DNA from 3 places in the Arthrobacter gyeryongensis genome. Region 2 is predicted to be linked to each of the others. Evidence: riboswitches for the same ligand, from Rfam matches in the RefSeq annotation. Region 2 holds a riboswitch; each other region holds the start of a gene.
What was found. A riboswitch is a leader RNA that binds a small molecule or an ion and turns the genes downstream of it on or off. The one in region 2 is predicted to bind thiamine pyrophosphate.

Region 1 (3,272 bases), on a different contig from region 2:
GAACCCCGATCCGAAAACGGGCCTGGTTCACGCTGTGCCTCAACGCCGTGGACTCCGGTACGGAATCCATGAGTCATCCCTCGAATAGTTCCAAATGAAAGGTAAGTTCCAAATGAACGGTTTCTAGGGGCATAACCCAAGTGTTGGCGTAAGCACCGAAGATCTAGATTACGCTAGTTTCGCCTTCGGCTGCAAATGAGGCCAGGTCCGGAGGCTGCCACGTGATGGCTGCCACACACTGGCTATGTCGCCATCCGGTACCGTGCCCGTCCACCTTACCCTGCCGGCCGGGAAAAGCTCGGATCCTCACGCCGACACGCTGCAGCGCCCGCGGAAATAGGCCTGGCTACCGTGCCTCCGCCCCAGAAAACGGGCTCAGGCGTGCAATCTTGGAGCATCGAAGAACGCCGTTTCATAACGGCAGGATTGGGCAAACGCCTCCATCATAGCGGCGCGCTCCGTTGGCGACGCGGCCTGCGCGGCGGCATCCGTGATGTCGATCGCCGTGCGGGTGGCCGCTGCGAACGCCTCGTCTGCGTAAGTGCGCAGCCAGTCCGCGTAAGGGTGCTCGTCCGACGCTCCCGCCTGAACATAGCCAAGGTGGAGCTGCTGTCCCACTTCGGCGTACAACCAGTAGCAGGGAAGCACGGCAGCCAGCAGCACGGCATAGCTGCCCGATACCGAAGCCGCCAGCAAGTGGTCCACGTAGGCCTTGGTGACTGGGCCAAGCTCTCCGCTCACCTGGCGTCCGCTGAGCCAATTCCGGTGCAGCTCGGACTCGACCTCAAGGCACATCTGCGAGCCGCGGGCCCAGAACAGCTGTTCGGTTTCCCTCGGGGCGAGGGCGCTTGCCCGTGCCAGGACCCGGGAATAGCCGTTGAGATAGATGGCATCCTGCGACAGGTAATAGCTGAACTGCGCTTCGCTGAGGCCACCGGTTTGCAAGTGCTGGATGAAGTCCAGGCCATAAATGGCCGCAAGTTCCGCTTGGGCGGTGTCCCACATCCGGACGGCAAAGTCCCCCGGTTGAAGGTCCTGCTGGAGCGCGTGGAAATGATGGATCGGCCCGTTGCCCTTCCCGACTTCCAGCACCTCGGACCGGGTCAGCGCCTCCTGAAGCCAGGGCTTGACTACACGCAGGGCGGACTCCCAATCACCGAGCCGCGCCTTGGCCGTCGCCATCGCCGAGGATAGGGAGCATCCCGTGCCATGGCTGTTGCGGGTCTCCACGCGTTGACCGGCAAATTCCACCACGTCCTGGCTGAGGACTCCTTCGGTGTTGACCAGGGCGTCGGGGCAGGCCTCTCCCTGCAGATGGCCGCCCTTCACCAGGACGGTGTTTCCGCAGGCGGCAGCCAGGCGTTTGCCTTGCTCCAACGCCGATGCCCAGTCAATGGCAACAGGCTCGCCAAGCAGCATGGCCAATTCAGGAAGGTTGGGGGTCACCAAGTCAGCGAGGGGCAGGAGTTCCCGCAGCGCGGTTTCAGCGGACTCCGCCAGGAGCCGGTCGCCACTGGTCGCGATCATCACCGGATCCAGCACGACGACGGCGGGACGCGCCTCGCCGAGCCAGCGACGGACCTCGTGGATGACGGCCGCGTCCCCGAGCATGCCGATTTTGACAGCATCGACGGTGATGTCGTCGCTAATGGCATCCAATTGCTGGCGCAGGAATTCGACGGGAGGCACATGGACGGCAGTGACGCCCTGCGTGTTTTGTACCGTGAGCGCCGTAATCACGGCCATGCCATAGCCTCCGTTGGCCGCAATGCTCTTGAGGTCTGCCTGGATCCCGGCACCACCCGAAGGATCCGAGCCGGCAATGCTGAGGACCCTCGGGATAGCTCGCTGGATGGCCTTAAGCGGGTAGACGGCTGATTGCGCTGAAACAGTCATGCAAGACATCCCTTCGCCGGTGCTAACCGGACAGGTTCAACGGGTCTGGTCTCAGCCGGCTTGGTGCGCGGCACCCCGTGTCAGTCCCCTAGCTTAACCCGGATCACACCCCACCCGCTGAAATCGCCCTTTGCAACCGCGCTGAGCGGTGGTCCGGTGAATTGGCTGGCAACGCCGAAGCCCCGGTGGTTTCCACAAGAGCGGAAACGGCCGGGGCTTCGGACAGGGTACTGCGTCTAAAGTTCGGACTTGGGCACGCCGACCCCGAGGATGATCGGTTCCGCTGCCGCCGTCGACTTGGCTGGAGCAGCGTCCGCCGCCTTGGCCTCGTGCGCGGCCCCACCGGAGGCGGCCACGGCAACCTCGTGGTGCTCCACGTTGGTGGCGTTGGCGGCACCCTGGGCCCGGCTGGCGCTGCGGTTGCGGCGGCCTCGGCGTCCACGCGAACCCGCTTCCGGGGATTCTCCGCTTGCAACGGCGGCGGGGGTCCCTGCGGGCGCTTCCTCGGCCTCAGTTGCCGTCGTCGCGGTGTCCGGAGCTTCTCCGAGGCCTGCGAATGCTTGTGCCAACAGGTCCAGGCTCATGGCAGGTGCACCACTCGCTGGCTCCTCTTCGTGGTGGACGAAGGGCAACGCAACTTCCTCACCGCCGAATCGCAGCACAGGCTTCGAACGTTCCTCGCCACTCGAAGCAGCGGCAGGAGCCTGGACCGGGGCCGCGGGAGGCTGGGCCGGGGCCGCGGGGGCCTGGGCCGGGGTTGCTTCCGCTACGTGCCCGTCGGCGAGCAATTCCGCCGCGTGGTGGAGCTCGTCGTCGTGCAGGTGGGCTGCGTGGGCAGCAGCCGCGATGGTGGCAAGGGCTGCGCGCGTGGCTGCCTGGCGATTCGGATCAGTGGATTCCACGCTGTGGACCGGCACTGGAGGAGTGATCGGGAGCTCGGTGGTCCCCGGACCGGTGCCCCTGCCGCGGCGACGCTTGCGCTGCTCGGGGCGGACGGCCGGCTGTGACTCCGTGCGCGGGTGGTGGTGTTCAGCGGCCACCACGTTGGCCCGACGGTGCTCCACAGGCTCATCGTGCGTGACGATTCCGCGACCGGCGCACGTTTCGCACTGCTCGCCGAAGACCTCCAGCAGTCCGGTGCCCATGCGCTTGCGGGTCATCTGGACCAATCCAAGCGACGTCACCTCGGCTACCTGGTGCTTGGTACGGTCCCGGCCGAGGCACTCGACCAAGCGGCGCAGCACGAGATCGCGGTTGGATTCCAGGACCATGTCGATGAAGTCGATGACGATGATTCCGCCGATGTCGCGCAAGCGCAGCTGGCGGACCACTTCCTCGGCAGCCTCAAGGTTGTTCTTGGTGACGGTTTCCTCGAG
Region 2 (3,272 bases):
AGTTGCCGGGGGTCCTTGGCGTCGAGGGTCCGCAAGTACGCTCCATAGCTCGTCCCCTCGGTCCAGGGCTTGCCGAGTGCCCCCGTTTGCCGCTTGAAATGGAGCAGCGAGCGCTCATCGGGGGCCGGCATGGTGCGCAAAATCCCCACTTTGCCGTCGAGCATCAGCTGGGCGGCGGCCATCCCGGTCATGAGCGAAATCTGGGCGTTCCAGTCCTCAACCGGCAGCGAGGGAGCTGCGACGATCCTGTACCCCCCGCCGTCGGGCAGTTGGACGATTTCCTGTTCGGGCATGTTCAGGCTTGCCCCGCCGCGGCGGCCCTCAAGTTCCACCCGCTTGAGTCCGACTTCCTTGAGCAGCTGCAGGACGGGATCAGCTGTTCCGGAATCGATCTCAGCCTGCACGCCCTTGTAGCTGAGTTTGGCGCGGCTCCGTACGCTTGCCCGCCGCACGGAGACGGTGCGGAACTCCGCCTCGGCATCGAGTTCGAAGTCCCACACGAACGCGCCGCACGTCTGGCCGGCCAACAGGCTTCCCGCATGCTCGCTGATGATCTCGGGGTGCAGCGGTATACGGCCGTCCGGGGCATAGTACGTTTGCCCGCGGTGGCGGGTCTCGGCGTCGAGCGCTCCTCCCGGGGGCACAAAGGAGGGCACATCGGAGATGGCGTAGAGAACCCTGTAACCACCGCCGGACCTGTCAATGAAGAGGGCCTGGTCGAGATCCGTGGAAGAAGCCGGGTCGATCGTGATGAACGGAACGTCCGTGAAGTCATGCGGCGGCAGGGTGTGTCCGGAAACCGCCGCTTCGGCGTCGCGCAGCGCTTCAGCGGGGTAACCTGCGGGCAGCTCGAGTTCAGTCCGCAGCGCCGCCAGCGCTTCCGCAAGCTGGTTCGACGTTTCACTAACGTTCGGGGCTATCCGCTGGTGTGACACGAAAGTCAGGGTAACTCCAAAATCTCGCGGCGTCTCGCTAGGCCGCCGCTGCGTCCAGGGCAGCCAGGAGCGCCTGGGCAGCTGCCGTCGGATCTTGCGCTTCGGTGATTGCCCGCACCACCACGATGCGGCTGGCGCCGGCCCTAACTACCTCTTCCACGTTGCCGAGATCGATCCCGCCGATCGCAAACCAGGGGAGCACGACGCCCCCGACGGTCTCTTCGTCTGCCTGCTTCACCGCGTTGGCAGCGTACTTCACCAGATCGAGCCCGACGGCGGAGCGTCCCGGCTTCGTGGGGGTGGCCCACACCGGCCCGACGCAGAAGTAGTCCAGGCCGCTGCGGCCAGGCGACGCGGCGATGGCGGCGTCAATCTGTTCCGGCGTGTGCGTGGAGAGGCCGATGATGGTGGGGTCGTGGAGCAATTTCCGGGCAGAGCGCAGCGGAATGTCCTTTTGGCCGATATGGAACACCGGCGCGCCGGAGAGGGATGCTACGTCCGCGCGGTCGTTGACTGCCCAGAGACGGCCGTGACGATGAGCCACGGATTGCAGGACCTCCAGGAGTTCGAGTTCTTCCGCCGCCTCAATCGTCTTGTCACGCAGCTGGATGATGTCCACGCCGCCCTCGAATGCGGCATCGACAAACTGCTCAAAATCACCCTTTTGTTTGCGGGCGTCAGTGCAGAGGTACAGGCGGGCGGTGGTGTGGACATCGTGCTGGGTCATGGAAACAGAGTAGTTCCTCTAAACTGGGCTGGTACCGCGGGAGCCGCGGCGGCAGTCACAATCGCCGCTCGGCTGAGAGGGCTTAAGCGCCGACCGCTTGACCTGATCCGGCTAGTACCGGCGTAGGGAAGGACTCCATGGACGAAGTAAACACCCAGCACGAACCCGTGCGCGCGGATGTCGCGGTGATCGGGGGCGGTGTCATTGGCCTCGGCATCGCGTGGGAAGCCCGCAGATCCGGCCGTTCGGTTGCCCTCGTCGATCCCGCACCGGCCAGCGGCGCTACGTTCGCGGCGGCGGGAATGCTGGCGCCGGTCAGCGAATTGCACTACCAGGAAGAGGACCTCCTGGAGCTAATGCTCGAATCGTCGGTATTGTGGCCGGACTTCGAACGGAATGTGACCGGCTCGAGCATCGGCCGCAGCACAGGTTACCGTACGACGCCGACCCTCGCCGTCGGCGCGGACGCTGCGGACCGCCGGGCGCTCGCCGATCTCCGGGATGTGCAGCTGGCCAACGGCCTGGTGGTGGAATCCGTGCGGTTGCGCGAGGCGCGGGAGCGTGAGCCGCTGCTGAGCCCGCAGATTTCCTGCGCCTTCGACATCCCGGGCGACCACCAAGTGGATCCACGCCGGCTTTCGGCCGCGATTCTGGGCGCGCTGGCAGACCACCAGCCCGGCGATTCCAGCTGGATTCCGGGGGCCGAGGACGGTTTTGCGGTCCACGACGCTGCGGCGGGACTCCTGTGGGAGGACGGGCGCGTCGTCGGGGCCGTGCTCGGCTCAGGAATCGAAGTGCTCGCCACGGAAACAGTGGTAGCCAACGGACTGGATGCCGCCCGCTTGGACGGCCTGCCGGATGGATTGTCACTCCCGTTGCGTCCGGTGTATGGCGACATACTGCGGTTGCGCGTCCCGGAGCACCTGCAACCCCTGGTCACCGCCACTGTCCGGGGAATGGTGCGCGGAGTGCCCGTCTATATCGTGCCCCGCGACGACGGGACGGTGGTGATCGGCGCGACGCAACGTGAAGACGGCTTGTCGGCGTCCGGGGGATCGGTCAACCCGGTATCAGCCGGTGGCGTGTACCAATTGCTCCGCGACGCCCAGGTACTTGTCCCGGCTGTGGCCGAACTGGAACTTCTGGAAGCAACTGCCCGAGCGCGCCCGGGCACTCCGGACAACGCACCGTTGCTGGGCCGCGTGGAAGGTCGCGAAAGAACCGTGCCGGGCCTCATCGTGGCCAGCGGCTTCTTCCGCCACGGCGTACTCCTCACTCCGGCAGCGGCGAAGATCTGCGTCGGACTCATGGACGGCACCGCGGATCCCCGGTGGAACAAATTCCGCCCGGACCGCTTCTCCCACCAGCTTTCAACGGTACCGGCCTCAACGGACGACCCATCGGCCGGTACCTTATATCCCCTTCCGAAGGACCACGCATGAACATCAAATTGAACGGCGCAGACCACACACTGAGCGACGACGCGTCTGTCACCACCCTCGTCAGCCACGTCACCGGACGTGTTGTGGACTCCAGCGGCCAGGCGGCTGACGGACGCAAGATCGGCGTCGCCGTCGCACGCAATTCCGAAGTGGTGCCACGCAGCCAGT
Region 3 (3,272 bases), on a different contig from region 2:
CGTGACCCTTGGGAGGCTTCTTGCCGGTGGACTTTTCCCACAACGCATTGACGATCTTGGTGCCGACAAAGCCTGCGCCGATGCTGACGCCAGTGCCGAGCAGCTTGATGAGGAGGTTCATTCCGGGACTCCTTGCGGGAGGAAACAGGACCGTCCCCAGCCTAACCCCACTTCAGGGCAGTTCCGGAGCAACGGTTGGGGACTGGCGCCTCAGCCGGAAGAACTCCTCCAAAGCTCCAGGCTTTGGACGGACGGGCACGATGTCGCGGTCCTCGGCCAGTATCGCTTCCACTGTGCCGAGGGCGACGAGCTCATCGAGCAGCGCCAACGTGGGCGGCATGAGCTTGAGGGTTCCGGCGGCTTCGGCATCCAGGATCCCGCGGACCGGCATCCACAAGGACGATGACGCTTCCGTTGTTTGGTGCCTTGGCTCGGCACCGGAAAGCGGGCAGGCAAGGTAGAAGTATGTGTCGAAGCGCTTGGGCTGGTCTGCCGGGGTGACCCAGTTGGCCCACGGGCGGAGGGTGGCGGCGTCGAGCTTCAGCCCGGCTTCTTCGAACACCTCGCGCTGCGCGGCCGCCAGCACCCGGCCGGCGTTGAACCGGGCCGAAGCGGGCTCGACGGCGATGCTGCTCCGGTGCCATGCGGCGGCGTGCTGCTCGACGACGTCGTCCTCGAAGTCCCAGCCGGAGCTGTCCGCCTGGTCCACTCGCCCTCCGGGGAAGACGACCATGCCCGCGGCGAAATCCATCGTGGTCACCCGGTGCTGGACGAACACCTCCAGGCCGCGCCCGGTATCCGCCGGAACCTCCGGGTCTGACTCAACCGTGTGAACGGGGGCCTCGCGGACCAGGATCACGCTCGCGGCGAGCCTAGGTTCGGCCACCGTGGTGCTGTTCGCTTCGCTAATGCCTGCCAAGACCGCTCCTTTGCCCGCTCTGCTGCGTCACATTCTGCTGGATCATTCTCCCAGTTTCTGCGCCCGCCCGCGCCAATCCGGGCCGGCTAGGGCTCGCCCGGCGAATGATCCAGCAGAATCCGTCGGTACGCGTGTTTGTGACCGTTCCGCATAGGCCGGCACAGCGCCCGCAACCCCGCCAAGGTGTAAACTGAACCACGCCCAAAAGGGTGGATTGATAACGACAGGGGAGCGCCGCCGTCGGGCTCGCAGCAATGCGGCACGAGGACGGGCGCTGAGAGTGCGGACAGCCGCAGACCCTCGAACCTGATCCGGCTAGTACCGGCGCAAGGGAGTCGAGTTCTCATAGTGTCCGGACCGGCGCGGCGGAAGCCGCTCGCAGGCAACCGGGAACACTTTCCCCTCCTGTTCCTCAGGAGGACAAAATGACTGGTATTTCTGCAAGGCCGGGCCTCACCAAGCCTGGTTACAACTGGCGCGTCGTGGACATCGTCGTGGCAGCGCTGATCTCGATCGCCGGCGGCGTGATCTTCTGGGCGTGGGACCAGATGGCTCTGGTTGCTACGCCTATGTCCGCCGGCTACCCGCCGCTGAGCGGCCTGATCGCCGGTGGTTGGATGATTCCGGCAGTGCTGGGCATGCTCATCGTCCGCAAGCCCGGTGCGGCAATTTTCTGCGAGACAGTGGCCGCCACCAGTGAGCTCATCATGGGTTCGCAGTACGGCACCACGGTCCTGATCTCGGGCCTGCTTCAGGGTCTCGGCGCGGAACTCATCTTCCTGGCCTTCATGTACAAGAAGTTCAACCTGCCGGTGTCCCTGCTGGCCGGTGCCGGCGCTGGCCTGTTCTGCGGTTTGAACGACTCCTTCCTGCCGTGGGGCTGGAACATCGCCTACGAACCGGTCGACAAGCTCGCGTACATCGTGTTCTGCACGATCTCCGGTGCCGTCATTGCCGGTGCCTTGTCCTGGATCGCGACCCGCGGCCTGGCCAAGACCGGTGTCCTGAGCGCGTTCGCGTCCCGCAAGGCCGCCTCGGAGCCCGTCTTTTCCTGATGCCCAGTCCTGATTCCGGCACACCTGCTGTGGTGCGACCCGCCGCCATTTCCGCGCAAGGCTGGGGCTGGCGGCACGCTGGCCGCACCACGCAGGCCATTCACGCCCTCGACCTGGACATCCGTCCAGGGGAGCGTGTGCTCCTGCTCGGCCCCTCGGGCGCGGGCAAGTCGACGCTCCTGCATGCCTTGGCAGGCGTGTTGGGCGAGGAAGGTGACGACGCCGACGAGACGGGCTCGCTGCTGGTGGACGGCGTTTCGCCGAAGGCCCAGCGGGGCCGTGCCGGACTCATGCAACAGGACCCCGAAACCCAGGTGGTGCTTTCCCGGCTGGGCGACGACGTCGCGTTCGGCGCCGAGAACCTTTGCGTGCCGCGGGAAGAGATCTGGAAGCGGGTCCATGAAGCGCTCGACGACGTCGGGCTGCTGCGTAGTGCCGGTGGCAGTGCGAGCGGCAACTTCGCGCTCGACCACCCGACGTCGGCCCTCTCGGGTGGGCAGAAGCAACGCCTTGCACTGGCCGGCATCCTGGCGATGCGGCCCGGCTTGATCCTCCTGGACGAGCCGACCGCCAACCTTGACCCGGCCGGCGTGTTGGAAGTGCGCGATGCCGTGGGCCGCTGCCTGGACAAGACCGGCGCTACCTTGGTGGTGGTGGAACACCGGGTATCGGTCTGGAAAGACCTCGTGGACCGGATCGTGGTGCTGCAGCCGGGCAGCTCCTCCTCCAAGGGAGGGTCGACGCCAGCGGTGCTCCTGGACGGCGATCCGGACACCGTTCTGGCGCAAGCGAGGGACATGCTCACTGCTGCGGGCGTCTGGGTGCCCGGTTACGTGCCGTCCACCCGGCCACGTTCGGGAACAGGCTCTGGCTCGGGGGCCGGCCCCGAGAGCGCTGGAGAGCTGCTGCTCGGCACGCAGGAGCTCGCGGTGTCCCGCGAACGGCCACGGCGCCGCGGGTTCAAGACCATCCCGCCCCTTCCTGTGCAGTCCGGACTCGACGCCGAAGTGCTCGCCGGGCAGGCCCTGACCATCACCGGTCCCAACGGCGCCGGAAAATCGACCTTCGCGTTGACCCTCGCGGGCTTGTTGGCGCCGGTGTCCGGCACGGTGACTGCAGCCGTCGGGCTTAGCGACGGCGCCGGTAATGACCCGTTCAAGTGGAAGGCCCAGCAGCTGATCTCCCGGATAGGGACCGTGTTCCAGGAGCCCGAGCACCAGTTCGTCACCGGCCGCGTGCTCGACGAGCTCATGTTCGGCCCTAAGCACCTTGGCCATGGCGAGGACCGGGTGGACGAG

Region 1: linked by a shared signal. The riboswitch ahead of thiD (bifunctional hydroxymethylpyrimidine kinase/phosphomethylpyrimidine kinase) and the one ahead of thiO (glycine oxidase ThiO) in region 2 are both predicted to bind thiamine pyrophosphate.
Region 3: linked by a shared signal. The riboswitch ahead of ABEA18_RS06505 (ECF transporter S component) and the one ahead of thiO (glycine oxidase ThiO) in region 2 are both predicted to bind thiamine pyrophosphate.

Annotation. Positions count from the first base shown of each region.
Region 1 covers NZ_BAABKK010000022.1:53,387-56,658, reverse strand. The annotation lists gene thiD (bifunctional hydroxymethylpyrimidine kinase/phosphomethylpyrimidine kinase) at 376-1,896, opposite strand; TPP riboswitch at 1,888-1,984, opposite strand; gene ABEA18_RS15440 (Rne/Rng family ribonuclease) at 2,133-3,272, opposite strand, start outside.
Region 2 covers NZ_BAABKK010000011.1:40,304-43,575, reverse strand. The annotation lists gene ABEA18_RS09535 (RNB domain-containing ribonuclease) at 1-935, opposite strand, end outside; gene thiE (thiamine phosphate synthase) at 973-1,662, opposite strand; TPP riboswitch at 1,689-1,808, shown strand; gene thiO (glycine oxidase ThiO) at 1,800-3,104, shown strand; gene thiS (sulfur carrier protein ThiS) at 3,101-3,272, shown strand, end outside.
Region 3 covers NZ_BAABKK010000009.1:127,470-130,741, reverse strand. The annotation lists gene ABEA18_RS06515 (DUF4235 domain-containing protein) at 1-121, opposite strand, end outside; gene ABEA18_RS06510 (NUDIX hydrolase) at 173-919, opposite strand; TPP riboswitch at 1,135-1,270, shown strand; gene ABEA18_RS06505 (ECF transporter S component) at 1,345-1,974, shown strand; gene ABEA18_RS06500 (ABC transporter ATP-binding protein) at 1,974-3,272, shown strand, end outside.